Regions from separate parts of the Halochromatium sp. genome, predicted to be linked through region 1. Evidence: predicted binding sites of a transcription regulator. Region 1 holds the regulator's gene; the other holds the start of a gene.
The links. Region 1 encodes LexA, which represses DNA repair genes until DNA is damaged. Its sites were predicted from a motif close to TACTGTNNATATNNACAGTA; they were not measured.
Positions count from the first base shown of each region.

Region 2: the regulator LexA is predicted to act here: its motif matches at 2,819-2,838, upstream of ACY693_RS03465 (error-prone DNA polymerase).

Region 1 is NZ_JBUDPI010000023.1:2,622-10,616, forward strand. Features, by position in the region: gene ACY693_RS02880 (hypothetical protein) at 1-978, opposite strand, end outside; gene ACY693_RS02885 (trypsin-like serine protease) at 1,167-1,991, opposite strand; gene ACY693_RS02890 (Y-family DNA polymerase) at 2,152-3,621, opposite strand; gene ACY693_RS02895 (hypothetical protein) at 3,912-4,808, opposite strand; gene lexA (transcriptional repressor LexA) at 4,792-5,586, opposite strand; gene ACY693_RS02905 (FAD-dependent oxidoreductase) at 5,862-7,670, opposite strand; gene ACY693_RS02910 (NADH-quinone oxidoreductase subunit D) at 7,819-7,995, opposite strand, start outside.
Region 2 is NZ_JBUDPI010000029.1:3,895-11,889, reverse strand. Features, by position in the region: gene grxD (Grx4 family monothiol glutaredoxin) at 1-97, shown strand, start outside; gene rnt (ribonuclease T) at 244-876, opposite strand; gene ACY693_RS03475 (TraB/GumN family protein) at 1,013-1,894, shown strand; gene ACY693_RS03470 (MlaA family lipoprotein) at 1,973-2,722, shown strand; gene ACY693_RS03465 (error-prone DNA polymerase) at 2,840-6,052, shown strand; gene coaE (dephospho-CoA kinase) at 6,731-7,339, opposite strand; gene ACY693_RS03455 (prepilin peptidase) at 7,400-7,995, opposite strand, start outside.

The DNA of each region.
Region 1 (7,995 bases):
CGGCATGGGCGGTATCTCGATCACCGGCAGCTCACGCAGCATGAAGATCCCGATCAATAGCAGTGGCGGCGCGTGGAAGATGAACATCCGCGCAAGCGAAGAGGTCTCCAGCGAGAGCAGCTGAATCAGCGGCGCCGAGCCCAATAGGGCAACACCGATCAGCATCGGGATCGCACGCTGAAAGGTGACCCGCCAACGCGCCGACTGCCAGCGCGCATGAAAATCGGCCGGATCACTCCGCAGCGTCGTTGCGAGATGCCCGACCGCCTGCGACAGCTTGGCCTCGACATCGGGCGTGCGCGCTGGCTCGTCGGCAGCGATGCGCACGCTGCCGCGCCAGAACTTGCCGAGCTGACGCATCGGACGCCACTCCCAGCCAAGGACCGCAAAGAGGTCGGCCGGGACCCGCAAGCGCCGATCATCCTCGGCACGAAGCTCGAAATCGGCCGGCATCTTGCGCCCAGTCTTGGCGTTCAGGGTCAGTACCGCGCCTTCAGTGTGGGCCTCAGCCGTGACCAGCTGCAAGCGCCAATGGGCCGGCTGCTGCTCGCTGGCTGCGACCGGTTGCAACCGATAGCTGCGGGCGATGTGAACAGTATCGACGGCGACAATCTGACGGGAGACCTCGATCGCCTCGATCTGCTCCAGCAGCAGCTCCGGATCAGTGCCCTCAATGCTCAGGGTCGAGCTGAGTCCAGCCTCATCGCTCAGGACGCGCTGCAAGCAAAAATGATCATCCGCCGGATGCTCGAGGATCAGGCTCTCCGTCAGCGATTCCCCGTCCAGTGGCAGGTTTGGATGGTGCACCGGCTTGAACCTGAGCTGACGCTGGGCGCGGTCACTGGCCGCGAGATCAACCTGATAGCCACGCCGACTGAAGGGCGCGACCAGTCCCAAGATCTGATGATGGGTCAGCGGAATCGGACCGGGAGACTCAGCCTCGACCGGAGGAGTAGGTATGGTGACAACGCGAACCATAGCAGCAAGCTCGATCGTTAACGGATGACAGGATGATGACCATACACGGCCTTAACAGCAGGGACACCCCCGTTTTCACCCTGCAAATAGTAGGGGTAAAGGACCGCGACCCTGAGGCGCTCGGAAACCGACCGCGCCGACGAGACCATGACCCCTGCTTGGCGGCTCCATCCTCGGCGTTGCCATCCTCAGGGCCAAGCCTCCCAGTCGGCTAGAGGCGCCAAGTTGACGGCCATATTCGAGCGCGCCCCATGTCGAGCGTTGAGCCCATAGACAACGCTATGCACCCCAACGACACGCCCCTTGTACAGCACGGGACCCCCGGAATCACCAGGACAGAGCGACGGGGCTTGGGCCGATCGCCGGCCAGCTTCGGTATAGAAATTGACCACATCGACCCGGATCACCCGCGACCAACCTGAGCGACGCTCGGCTGACAGGCGCTCGCCGAATTGCCCCAGCTGGGCCAGCTGGCTGCAACCGAAGCCAACCAGCTCCACCTCAGCACCCGCTTGCAGCGGCGTGAAGTCCACAGGGATCGGTGGAATCTCAGGTGTCGCCGTCCCTAGCCGAATCAGTGCGACGTCGGGATAACGCTCAGCGAAATGGTAACGCATGCGCAGCCCCTGCTCGATCAGGTCTGCCGGCAAGGCCGAGGTCTGGCTCTTTAGCTCAGCGAGACGCCGACGACGATAGTCAGCCAGCTTCGTCAGGCCTAACCGATAGGCATCCGGCAGCAGGGTTTCGTCGACGACGGCGGTGATGGCGCCATCGGCATGGGGCTGCTGTGTCCTGTTGTCGAGACTGATTTGCGCGCCGGCGCGAAAGGCTGACTTCAGCTCACCGTTCTGTGCATCGACCACGCAATGCGCAGCGGTGAGCAGGGTGTGTCGACCGATCTTCACCGCGCTGCAAAGCGCCTCCTGATCAACACGGAGGTGTAATACCGCGGGATGCCGCTGCTCGGAATCGAGAGTCCCACCACTGATGGCGAAGGCACAGCTGGCAGGCAACAGCGATGCGCTGATCAGGATGCGAGCGAGACAGGACGCCCGAGTGCGACCTTGAAGCGCTGGCCTGAACCGACAACCAAGGCGAGCCAACCGCAAATGGCTACGGCTGTCGAATAGGCGTCTTGGCGCGCTCATCGGTACTCCCTGGGGTGCTCCCTGGTCAATGGCTGGATGAAAAGAGCGGCATCCCCATGAGACCGTGGAGGAGCCAGCGACGCTCACCACGGATCTCGCGATAGATCCAAAGGCGCTCGCCGCGGTTGTTCTTGGCGACGTAGTAGTCACGCGCGATCTCAAAGCCATCCCACCAGCCGGTCTCGATACGCTCGCAACAGTCGCTGAGCGCAAGCGGGCCATCAAGCCAAGGGCGACCATGGCGCGTCTCGAGCAGCAGCGGCTCAGGCAGCAGCCAGAGGGGTCGCTCAGCACGAGCCAAGAGCAAAGCGCTCAGCTGCTTCTTCGTCTCAGGCCGCCTGCGAGCCCTGCCCTGCTTTGTCACCGAAACCGGATGAGCCATTGCCGGCTGAGTCCAACGCCAGGCGCGCTCTGGTCGATGATCTGCCACCAAAGCCAAGCCACGCACGGCCTGCTCGCCAAGACGGGCCCGAAGACGATCGAGCAAGGATGCTTCGGGTACATTGCAGCTGGGATCAAGGCTCCATAGCTCGCCAACGGTTGGTGGCAGTGGATAGAGACGCTCGCTCAGGAGTCCAATGCCGCGGACCGGCTGCACTAGCCTGATCCGCTCTAGGCGCTCGCGGAGCAGCGCTAGCCAACGCCCTGAATCAGCCTCCAGACGGGCGCTGCCAAGTTGAAAGCATGTCGCCTCACCATCGGCATGAGACAAGCTCCAATGCAATCGTTGCACGCCACTCTGGCGCGCGGCGAGAAAGGCTGCTAACTCGGCGAGTAGGCGATGACAGGGAAAGGTCAGGGCGTCGGTGCTGAGGATCTCCGCCGGCAGCTCTAGCTCAACCTGAAAATGCTCGGGGGGTTGATAGGGTCGTCTTGGATCAGCGCGCTCACCAAGAAGCCGCTCGATGCGCTGCAAGAGCGGCAAGCCGAACCGCTCAGCGAGTCCAGCGCGAGGCAAACGCAGCAGTGCGCCGATACTCTGCACGCCCATGCTAGCCAGATCCTCTCGGGCCTGACGCTCACTGATCAGCAACGCCGGCGGCAGGTCTGTAAGCGCTTGACGCAACGCAGCCCAGCTTGGAATCAAGCCCTGATATCCTGCCTTGGCCAACAGCAGCGCCGCTGATGGGGTTGGCGCCAGCACGCAACGCACCCGCCAGCCAAGCGCGCTGGCCTCGTCGCTCAAACGCTGATGAAAGGCCTCAGCGCCGCCGAACAGGCGCAGGCTGCGCTGCGCCTCCAACACCAGCGCGGCCGGACGCTCGGCTTCGAGGTCTAGGCTCACCAAATCACTGAAACCAAGTGCCCAAGCGGCTAACCGCTCCAATGCCGCGCGCTCGGCCACCGGTCGCCTGGGCAGGATGCGCAGCGCCTCTGACAGTGCGCTGGCACCGGACTCGGAGAGACCGGGCCGCACACCAAGACCGCGTGCTGCAGCATTACAGGCGATGATCTGCTCATGCTCGCTGACCGCAATCGGTAGCGCTCTCTGCACTGTGCGCTCGAAGAGCTGGAGAGACAACGCCGGTAGATACAGCCCAAGCCAGCGACAGCCCCCATCGTCCTGATATCCCCGGCTGCTCCTATCGCTGCTCGGACCATCGCATGAATCGATTTGGCCATGGCATTCAGCAGTCAGCAGATCCGTCTCTGGCGTGGCTCGGATCGCCGCTGTTTGGTCGCTGCGGTTTGCTACCAGGGCCTCAGCCGGGACCGAAGCCACAAGCTGTGGAGACGAGCCGCGGCAGGGTCTCTTGGTTGACCGCCCCCGATTCATGGGCCAGCTCATGAGCAGGATACTGCGACCTGCGGTGCTGCAGTAGACGGCGATGGAGGCCGGGCCCCTAGGTCATCAAGCGAGGAAGCCGAGAGGCTAAGCCGTCTGCCAGCGCGGCCTCCGCGCAGTTTGCGCAGCCCAATCAGCAGCCCATCTGCACCAGCTTCGCAATCCAATCGCAGCATCGCGGGGGTGGGATACTCCGCGGCAGCGGTTGGGCGCAGCAGCAGCACCGGCGTTGAGCGCGACTGTGCGGCTAACTGGAGCCGCCGGAGCACCGGCGTCGTCCAGGCCGCATCCTGTTTGCGACCCTGGTGCCCAGGCTCGCTCGCAGTCCAAGCAATGACCGCGGCACAACCCCCCATGCGCAGCCCTTGCTCCATGACCCAGGCGCCCTGCGCTGGCGCATCGACCAGGAGCAGGCGCTCGAGATCGAGCCCTTGCGCGACCAAGGCGGGGGCGTACGGGATCAAGGGCGGGCTCACCAACAGCAACCAGCCCTGATCCTGCTGATGCAAGTGAGCCTGATCCCTACTGGCTCCCCTGCTGGCTTCCCGACTGCCCTCCCTGCTGGCTCGACCGGGCTGAGCAACCGATTGATCCGCCTGACTGCTCGGCGAATGACGACCATCGCTGCAAAGGCGCGCCAAGGCTGGCAGGATCAGTGCGAGTCCGGCACCAGGCTGATCAGTGAGCACCTCAGTGAGCCCATTGATCGGCCAACCATCCCAAGGCAAGGCCTGATCCAATTCGGCAAAACCGGTCGCCATGCCTTTGGCCAAGGCACTGGTCTCGACGCGACCGCGCCAGAGGTCGGCGCGATCAGCAAGCAATCGCTGCAACGCAGTCGGCTCCGGGGTCGACTGCTGCCGGGAAACCGAATGCAGCTCAGAGACGCCGGGCATGGTGTGACACCTGCTGGCGATCCTGATGTCCAGAAGACCCATGCTGTTCCCGCGCTCCTTGCGAGATCCCCAGGCGCAGCACGCCCACGCCCAGCCCCTCAATGACCAGCGCCTGCTCGCGCAGGTCGATCTGCATCAGCGCAAAGGCCGGATTCTCGGGCAACAACTGTACTTGATGAGGCTGCCCTTCAATCCGCCGGAAGCGCTTGACCGTGACCTCATCATCGACGCGAACGACCAGGATCTGACCGTTTTGCGCCTCCGGCGTGCAGTGCACGGCGAGTAGATCACCGTCGAGAATACCTGCATCGCGCATGCTGAGACCCCGCACCCGTAGCAAGTAATCCGCGCGAGGATGGAATAATCCCGGATCGATCCAGTGGTAGTCCTCGATGTGCTCCTCAGCCAGGATCGGGCTACCGGCCGCAACCTGGCCGACCACCGGCAAGCTCAGGGATGCCCTCTCCGAGCCCCTCAAGGGCTCGGTCACTGCTTTGGCTACCGTCTCAGCGGCCGTCTCAGCGGCCGTTTCAGCAGCCGTTTCAGCAGCAGCCCCAACAGACTCATCCAACAGCGTGATGCCGCGCGACGCCCCGGGTTTTAGGGCAATCACGCCATGCCGAGCCAATGCCTTCAGATGATCGACAGCCGCATTGACCGAGCGAAAGCCAAAGGCCTCGGCGATCTCGGCCCGGGTCGGCGGATAACCGGTTTCGCGCCGGCGCTCGCGGATGAACGCTAGGATCTGGCGCTGGCGTGGGGTCAGGGTGTCACCCATAATGGATAGGCAGCAGGAATATCATGCGCGATAACTGTCATTATATACAGTTCACGCGGCAATCGTCATTATGACTCCAGTGCTTTCAAGCCATGGAAAACGCTCCCCCGAGCGAGCCCTAGCTGCGAAACCTGGCTTCCGAGGGCCCACAAGGTTTAGCTGTTTCTAGCTCATGAGCTCGTGAACAGTGACCCCGATTTATTCTCTCTTTGGTAACACGAAGCGAGCAGCACAGCTCGTCGTCGCGCGGTTTGTCAACTCGAGCGGCGCGCGAGTTAGCTGATCCGAGCAGACTTGCCCGCGAAGGCCGCCATCATACTGGCCGCGATTCGATGCCCAGCAGCAACCGCGGTGATCACGTCCGGTCCCTGGACCGCATCCCCCGCCGCCCAGAGCCAAGACTCGGAGGTGCGCCCGTCGGCGTCGATGCGGATGCGGTTGCGCTCCCATGCCAAGGCCTCGGTCAACGACTCCCCGAGAAAGGCATGGTCGGCAGCCTGGCCGATGGCTTCGACGATCAGGCCAGCGTCGTGGATCTGGATGTCGCTGTCGTCGTAGTTCGGTGCGAAACGCCCCTGTTCATCAAAGACCGAGACGCAGTGAACGGTCTCTAGCCCAGTGAGGGCGTCGCGCTCGATCAGGCACTGACGCGGACCGCGACTGGGAAGGATGACGACGCCCTCCTCGCGTGCCTCGTCGATCTCCTCGCGATCGGCGAGCATCAGGTCCTCGGCCTCGAGAGCGACTAGGGTGACACCGACCTTGCCAAACTGCTGGCGCTGCAGGCGCGCCAGGCTGCGGGCGATATCCATGGCGACGTTGCCGCCACCAATGACCGCCAGGGTCTCTGGAACCTCAAAGCGTTCACCGAGGGTGACGCGGCGGAGCAGCTCGACGGCGGAGACGACGTCCTGATGCTCGCTGCCGGGGATGCGTGTGGAGCGGCCTTGGTGCAGGCCGATGGCGAGCAGGACGGTATCGTGCTGCTCGCGCAGCTGATCGATACTGATGTCCTCGCCAACGCGGGTGTTGCAACGGATCTCGACCCCCATGGAGCGGATCACGTCGACATCCTCATCGAGCTTGTCGTAAGGCAGCCGGTATTCCGGGATGCCATAGCGCATCATGCCGCCGGGAGCGGGCAGCGCCTCGAACACCGTGACGCCATGACCGGCCTTGGCCAAATCGAAGGCGGCGGCGAGCCCTGCCGGTCCGGCCCCAATGATCGCGACCTGATGCCCGCTGGGCTCGCTGATGCGGCCCTCGGCGGCGATCTGCTTGATCCGCTCGTGCGGCACCTGATCGATGATGTGGCGCTTGAGCCAACGGATGGCGATCGGATCGCCCTCGTGCCGCGCCGCGCAGCTGGTCTCACAGCGATGGGTGCAGACGCGGCCGCAGACATTCGAGAAGGGATTGGTCTGATAGAGCAGCCGAATGCCCTGCTCGTAGTCGCCGTCGCGAATCGTGGCAATGTACTCGGGCACTGCCATGTGTGTCGGACAGGTGGCCACACAGAGGCCGCAGGAGACGCAGCGGTCGGCCTCGAGCTTGGCCTGCTCGAGGTCGTAGCCGGCGACGATCTCGACGAACGAGTCAGCGCGTGCCTCTGGCTCGAGCTCCCCCATCGTCACGCGCTCAATGCCGGTGAGTCGATGTCCCTCAGGACGCCGGTAGCCGAGCTCGGAGCTGTCCCAGTGCTTCAGATCGACGCCAGGGGTAAAGCAGAACACATCCGGGTCATGGTCGACCCATTTGTACTCGTTCGACATGCTGAGCGAGCTGGTCATGCAGACATCGACACAAAGCGCGCACCAGCAGCAGCGCCCATAGTCGATACGCGGACGCAGGCCGGAGTCGCCGGGCTTGGTCGCGATCTCCGCGACCGCGACCATGTCGATCGCCGCGTTCTGGCAGATCGTCTCGCAGGTGCCGCAGCCGATGCACTTCTCGATGTCGTTTTGGTGGAAGCCACGATAGCGCGGCGCACCTGGCCGATCGTTGAGCGGATCAGGGATCGTAACCGGATCGCGGAAGAGGTTCTTCCAGGCGCTGAAGGGAGAAAGGACGTCGCGAAGGCTCATCCTAATGTCTCGTCTGTTGTAGAGCTGAACCGTGGAGAGCTGAACCATGGCATGCGCGCACGATGGGCCAACCTAGCGAGCCGACCCAGTTGGCTGATCCCGCTGGGTGCACCATTGGCCGCCACTTCGATCTGTTCCAGCGGCCGCATTAGCGCTCGATCTCAGGCGGATAGGTGTGTAGGGAGACCATCAGCGCCGCGACATCGGAGATGTTGCAGTTGACGATCAGGCGCTCGAGCAAGGCCATCGCGTGCGTGTACGATGGACCGCGAACATTGACCCGGCGTGGATAGCCGCTGCCATCGGTGACCAGGTAATAGCCATA
Region 2 (7,995 bases), on a different contig from region 1:
CGGTGGTTGCGATATCACCCTCGAGCTGGCAGCGAGCGGTGAACTCAAGACCATGATGGAAGCGGCGGCAGCGAAACAGGAGCAACCAGCCGGCTGAGCGCCCTCAACTGCCCTGAAGCGACCTGGATTGCACGAGCAGGCTGCGCAACGGCTGTCGTCAGAATTCCGGCTCCAGGCTGTTCTCTGACTGCGCTGGTGATCGCGAATGACCCCGTCATGCCCCCCTGAGCGGGGGCACTTGCTTCAGGGGCCGGTGGCGGTACGCCAGCGATTGACAATCTCGCAAAAGAGTCGCGCTGTCTGCTCTGCATCATAGATTGCCGAATGGGCAGCACTGTTGTCCCAGCCGAGCCCAGCGGCCTGGGCGGCCTTTGCGAGTACCGTCTGTCCGTAAGCGAGGCCGGCTAGAGATACCGTGTCGAACACGCTGAAGGCATGGAAGGGGTTTCGCTTGTAATCGTTGCGCTCCACGGCGGCCTTAACGAAGCCGAGGTCAAAATGGGCGTTGTGTCCGACCAAGATCGCGCGATTGCAGCCATGCGACGCGACAGACTTGCGGATCGGGTCCAACACCTTTCGCAGGGCGTCGCGCTCGGCGAGCGCGTCACGGAAGGGGTGGTCTGGGTCGATCTTATTGAATGCAAGTGCGCTCTGATCAAGCTCCGAGCCGAGAAAGGGCAGCACATGGCACGCGTGGGTTGCGCCCGGCACCAGGCAGCCCTCGGCGTCCATTCGAATCATGACAGCAGCAATCTCGAGCAAGGCATGGCGCTGTGGATCAAAGCCAGCCGTCTCGACGTCGACAACCACTGGTAAGAAGCCACGGAAGCGAGCTGCAATCCCTTTCGGAGCGGAGATTTGGTCTGTGCTTTCCATACCGGCAGCATAAGAGTGTTGCGGGCAAAAGCCAAACGACGATCATGGCGCTACAGACGCGTCGGTGTGAGAAGATCGGTGTCGGTGGGTGCAGATGGCAGTCGGCGATCGTACGGTCCGTGATTGGGGGCGCTGGATGAGTAAGAGATCGAGATGCCTGCATGCCCTTGTGCTTCTCTGCGTCGTTTTCGTTGCTGAAGCTGTCGCCGCGCCTTGCTGCGAGCGCGGCCTGCTATTCCGTCTTGACCAGCAAGGGAGCGGCCACAAGCCGAGCTGGCTGTTCGGCACCATCCACAGCGATGACCCCCGTGTGACACAGCTGCCGGAGCCCGTGCTCGATGCGTTCGACCGAGCAACGGTGGTGGTGCTGGAGGTCGTCCCGGATGCCGCGATGCTGGAAGCAGCCCGCGCCGCGATGCTGCTTGGCCCAGATGAGCACCTTGAGGAGATCTTGCCTCCAGTGCTGTACCGTGACATTCTCGCGGCGCTCGGTGAGCGAGGGATGCCCGCGAAGGTGGCCGAGCGGCTCCAGCCCTGGGCGGTCTTGCTGGTCCTTAGCATGCCGCCAGCAAGTGCTGGCGCGGTGCTTGATGTCGCGCTCTATCAACGGGCGCTGGATGCGGGGAAGCCTGTTCAGGGGCTTGAGACCCTTGCTGAGCAGCTGTCGGTGTTTCAGACCCTGAGCCGCGAAGATCAGGTCGCGCTGCTTGATGCGACACTGCGCGAGCGACAACAGCTGCCCAAGATCTTTGCGTCATTGCTCAATGCCTATTTGGCGCGAGACCTCGATGCCTTGATGCAGCTCGGGCAGACCCTGGCTGCCGGCGGCCCGGAGCTTGAGGCGCGCCTGCATGAGGCGCTGATCGACGATCGTAATCAACGCATGTTTGAAAGGTTGAGTCCAGTCATGCGGCAAGGGGGACGTTTCATCGCAGTGGGCGCGCTGCATCTGCCTGGCCCCGGTGGTTTGTTGGAGCGCCTGCAGGCGGCAGGTGTCGAGGTCAGTCGCGTTTACTGATCAGCAGCTGCGCCGGAACGCTGTGCTAACATCCGCCTGGGGTATCGCGGCGCATGATGAGATGCGGGAGTCCAGTCTATGCACAAAGCGCAGCTGCGCGTCTTCTTTCTGGTGCTCTTCACTGCCTTGCTGATTGGCGGATGTAGCTCAATTCCCAAGGAGCAGCGTGATCCGCGTGACCCTTGGCAGCCCTATAACCGAGCAATGTTCAGGTTCAACACGGACTTCGACAACGCCTTCTTCAAGCCGGCGGCGCAGGGCTATCAGGCGATCACCCCGGAGCCGGTAAATCACGGCATCACGAATTTCTTCAACAACGTTGCGGATGTGACCTCCGCGGTCAACAACGTGCTTCAGTTCAAGCTCTCGCGCGCTGGCACCGATGTTGGGCGTGTGCTCGTTAACACCACAGTCGGGCTCGTTGGCTTCATCGATGTCGCCACGAACATGGGAATCCCGAGCTACAAAGAGGACTTCGGTCAGACGCTAGGGTATTGGGGCTTCGGTGACGGTCCGTATTTTGTGATGCCGATCTTGGGGCCGAGCTCGGTGCGCGACACCTTTGGCTTTGCGGGTGACGTGCTGATCGATCCCTTCTTCAGCTTGCAGAAAGACGAGATCTATTGGGGCTTTGTGGTGCTGCGCGCGATTGATACTCGGGCTGGATTGCTTGCGGCGGGCGATCTGGTCGATGAGGCTGCGCTAGACCGCTACGCCTTCGTCCGAGATGCCTATCTACAACGACGCCGTAACCTGGTGCACGACGGCAATCCGCCTGCGGACCAGGACGATGATCTGTTCTGGGATGAGGACGTCATTGATCAGTAGTCTGATCGAGCGGACCTAGCGCGCGCCTATCCCGACCAGAGCCGAATAAGAGTCAGGGGACTTCTAGGCTACTGGCGATCCTGCATGTACCGGCTATACTGTCTTTATTGACAGTCCATGGGTGGTGCGAACGTCTTGTCAGCCTATGCAGAGCTGAACTGCTGGTCGAGCTTCAGCTTCTTGTCGTCGGCCTCGCATCCTGAAGAGTTGGTGGAGCAGGCGGCGCGGCTCGGGTATCGGGCGCTTGCGCTTACCGATGAATGCTCTCTGGCTGGTGTTGTTCGGGCCCATGAGGCAGCCACAGCGATCGGATTTCCGCTCTTAATTGGCAGCGAGCTGCAGGTCGATTCTGGCCCTCGTCTGATCCTGTTGGCAGCCGATGCCGAAGGCTATGGGCAGCTCTCTGCGCTGATCTCGGTTGCTCGACGGCGTGCGCCGAAAGGGCGCTATCGGCTGCTGCCGCAGGATCTGGAGGCGGGCTTGCCTGGGTGCTTGGCGATTTGGGCTGCCGACTCGGATTTTGGCGCCGATTCAGGCCCCGATTCAGGCGCCCAGACGGGCATCAACGCCAATCACGGACCTGTCTTGGCCAATGGACAATGGTTAAGCGAACGCTTCTCCGGTCGTTGCTGGATCGGTGTTGCGCTACACCGAGCAGGTGATGATGCGGCTCGGCTGCGTCGGTTCGAAGCCCTAGGCCGAGATTTGGGGCTGCCGTTGGTTGCAATCGGAGCGGTGCGGATGCATCGGCCCGAGCGCGCTCGATTGCTAGACGTGCTGCAAGCGATTCGTGCCGGCAAGGTTGTCGCCCATGGTGCAGCACAGCGCCAGAATCAGGAAGGACATCTGCGCTCGCTAGCCCAGCTTCGCCGCTTCTATCCGCCGGCGCTGCTCAATGAGACCCTGGTGGTTGCTGCGCGCTGTCGTTTTTCTCTCGATCAACTGCGCTACCGGTATCCTGAAGAACTCGTCCCGGCGGGCGAGACCCCAGATGCCTATCTACGGCGGATGACCTTTGCTGAGGCGCAGCAGCGGCGTTGGCCGCAGGGAATGCCCGAGCGATTCCGGGTGCGCGCCGAGTATGAGCTTAGGCTGATCGCGGAACTGGGTTATGCGCCCTATTTCCTCACCGTCTTCGATATCGTGCGCTTCGCGCGCCGCCGCGGCATCCTGTGTCAGGGACGGGGCTCGGCGGCCAACTCGGTGGTGTGCTATTGCCTGGGCATTACCGAGGTCGATCCGGCGCTGACAGCGATGTTGTTCGAGCGCTTCATCTCGCGCGAGCGTGGTGAGCCGCCTGATATCGACGTCGACTTTGAGCATCAGCGCCGTGAGGAGGTGATCCAGTATCTCTACACCAAGTATGGCCGCGAGCGCGCCGCGCTGGCGGCAACCCTGATTCGCTATCGACCCAAGAGTGCGGTGCGGGACGTTGGCAAAGCGCTCGGCTTTTCGCTTGATCAGGTCGAGCGCCTAGCGCGCAATATCAACTGGTGGGATGGGCAGCAGGTCGCAAACGAGCGTTTACGCGAGGTCGGCCTGGACCCACAGCAGCCACAGGTTATCTTATTGATGCAGCTAACCGATGAGCTGGTCGGTTTTCCGCGCCACCTGTCTCAGCATGTCGGTGGTTTCGTGATCTCAAACGGCCCGCTGACAGAGCTGGTTCCGATCGAGAATGCGGCGATGGATGGGCGCAGCGTGATCCAATGGGATAAGGACGATCTGGACGCGATGGGTATCCTGAAGATCGACTGTCTTGCGCTCGGGATCTTGAGCGCCATTCGTCGCTCGCTGGCCTTGATCAATGCGTTTCGCGGCACAGCCCTTGAGGTTGCCTCGATCCCGCAAGAAGACCCCTTGGTGTATCAGATGATTCAGCGTGGGGAGACCACTGGCGTGTTTCAGATCGAATCGCGCGCTCAGATGGCGATGCTGCCGCGCCTGAAGCCTCGCTGCTTCTATGATTTGGTGATCGAGGTCGCGATCGTGCGACCGGGGCCAATCCAAGGCGATATGGTGCACCCTTATCTGCGCCGTCGTCAGGGGCTAGAGCCGGTCAGCTATCCATCCGCTGAGGTTGAGTCAGTACTAGGACGGACCTTAGGCGTGCCGATCTTCCAAGAGCAGGTGATCCAGGTGGCGATGGTAGCGGCGGGTTTTGATCCGGGTGAGGCGGATCAGGTGCGTCGCTCAATGGCGGCCTGGCGACGCCGTGGCGGTCTGGAGCCGTTCCGTGATCGGCTAATCAGCGGCATGATCAGCCGCGGATACCCGCGGGCCTTCGCCGAGCAGATCTATCATCAGATCCTCGGTTTTGGTGACTATGGCTTCCCCGAGTCGCATGCTGCCAGCTTCGCCCTGCTGGTGTACTGCACAGCCTGGCTGAAATGCCATGAGCCGGCGGCCTTCTTTGCCGCGCTGATCAACAGCCAGCCGATGGGTTTCTATGCGCCGGCGCAATTGATTCGGGAGGCTCGGCGCCAAGGTGTGGAGGTCCGCCCGGTCGATGTTGGCGACAGTGACTGGGATTGCACCCTGGAGCCTGGCAGACGCGGTGAGCCAGCACTGCGGCTCGGACTGAGGCTAGTGAAGGGACTGTCGGCCGAGGGTGCACAGCGACTATGCGCAGTCAGGAAGGCGCTGCGCGCTGACCGTCCTGTGAAGCGAGCGTCGGTGCAGAACCTTGCTGGACGACGCCGACCTTCGCCCTGGGCATCGCTTGCTGATCTGCGGCAGCGAGCAGCGCTTAACCGACGCGATCTCAAAGCACTGGCGGCGGCTGATGCCTTGGCTGCATTGGTGGGTAACCGCCATCAGGCAGGCTGGCAGGCAGCCTCGAGGTCCGAGCCGCTGCCATTGTTCCCCGATTCAGGAGACGAAAGCGTTTTGCCCTTGTTAGCGCCGCCCAAGGAAGGGGCGTCAATTGTCGCCGATTATGCGAGTCTTGGGCTGAGCCTCAGGCGGCATCCACTTGCGCTCTTGCGCGAGCGGCTAACGGCCTTGCGGCTTCTGACGGCAGAGGCAGTGCAGCGGGTTAAGCCGGGTGCCCAAGTTCGGGTTGCGGGGCTAGCGATCACTCGTCAGCGACCAGCGTCCGCGAACGAGGTCACCTTCGTGACACTCGAGGACGAAACCGGTCAGATGAATCTAGTGATCTGGAAACGGATCGCAGTGCGTCGACGTGCGACACTATTGCAGGCACGGCTGCTCGGTGCGGTCGGAGAGGTTCAGCGTGAGCATGACGTGACCCATATCGTCGTCAGCGATCTGATCGACTACTCATCGATGCTTGGTGGCCTCGTTGTCCAGGCGCGTGATTTTCACTGATGATCAGCTGCTTGCCAAGCTTGACCAATAAGCTGATCGCTGCTGCTCGGCAAGCAGTTGATCGACTTAGCTTGAGCTGCTACTCGAGCTCGACGACTTCTTTCCACCCTTGCCTCGACAATAACCATTGACCTGCACGCCATCCTTGCGCTTGTAACTATCTACCCAAGTACAGGCGTCCTGGCGTTCGCATGCAGACTTTTCCATTCCTTTGCATTCGACTGCGAGCACTGCTTGGGATGACAGGGTCAGTGCTCCCATTATCGCCAGAATTCCCACTGAAGTGATTGACCGCGCAGACTTTTTCATCAGGTCGAACTCCTCTCTATCCAATGATTCAAACGCTTAACGGCGGTTTGAGAACGGGTTTAGCGGTGGCCATTGGTGACCACGCAGCCGAGCTTACAGAGCAACCCCTTGCGTGCGCAACTCATTATTGACTCATCAATCAGCAATTCACCGAGCTCCTGTTGAGCGTGCGGTCCGTGTTGCTGGTGCTCCGGAAAGGCCATCGCATCACCGATTGGCCCTTGCTGCCTGGTGGTCGGCAGCCATCCAATGGTCACTTCAGTGCCGGAAGTCTTGGCGCGACGAGCTGGACATCGCCGCCAGGATGCCGGGTCCGATGAGCGAGCGGGTGCCGTTCGGGAAGGATCTGGCAAGCGGTTGGAGATCGACTCAGCCGGCGTGTTGGTGCGCGAGCTTGAGGTAGGTCTGGTGCAGTTGCTCGACTTGGGCCTTTAGGTCATGCGGCTCGCCGCTGTTGTCGATGATGTCGTCAGCGGCATCGAGGCGCGCCGCGCGGCTGACTTGGCTGGCCATGATGCGCTGAGTCTCGTTGGGCTCGAGTCCACTGCGCGCCTGCACCCGGCTGATCTGCATGGCTTCCGGCAGGTCGACGACCAGGACCCTATCGACCAATGACTGTTGCCCGGTCTCCAGCAGCAGCGGGATCATCAGCAGCGCATACGGGCTGCCAATGGCAGCGGCCTCGGCAAACATTCGCGCGCGGATCAAGGGATGCAGAATGCCCTCCAAGCGGCGACGTGCGGTATCGTCGGAGAAGACACGTTGCCGCATTTGAGCGCGATCGAGTGCGCCTGTCGTATCGATCATCTCCGCGCCGAACGCGCTGGCGATTGCCGGCAGCGCATCACCATCGGGTCCGGTCAAGCGGTGCGAGATCGCGTCGGCATCGCTGACTGTCACGCCGAGATGGGCGAACTCTGCAGCAACGGTGCTCTTGCCGCTGCCGATCCCACCTGTGAGTCCGACACGATAGGTCATTGTCTAATGCAGGCTGTCATGCGGGCTAGCGAAGGGCTGATCGCGGAGCACGTCGCCGCATTAGGCGAGGCCGGCCCAGCTCAGATACGCACCGGTGATGGCCTCACCCCAGAGCAGGCTGATCCAGCCGGCGATGGCGAGGAAGGGGCCATAGGGAATCGGTTGGCCGGCCTGCTGCCGGCCACTGGCGATCAGCACTAAGCCGACGATCGCGCCTGGAAGCGACGATAACAGAATCACCTGAGGTACCGCTTGCCAGCCAAGCCAAGCACCAAAGAGGGCCAGCAGCTTGAAGTCGCCGCGCCCCATCCCTTCCTTGCCGGTCGCGAGCCGAAATCCTTGGAACACCAGCCATAACAGCAAGTAGCCTGAAGCGGCGCCGAGGATCGCCGAGCTGGGATCGGTGAAGACTCCACCGAGACTCAATAGCAGCCCAAGCCAGAGCAATGGCAGGGTCAGGCTGTCTGGCAAGAGTTGCGTGTCGAGGTCGATGACTGCAAGTGCGATCAGCCCCCAGGTCAGGATCAGAGCGGCGAGCGCCGCGATCGTTGGGCCGAGCTGCCAAACCACGACGACCGATAGCACGGCAGTGAGTAGCTCGACCAGCGGATAACGGATCGAGATCCTGGTCTTGCAGGTACGGCAGCGGCCGCGCA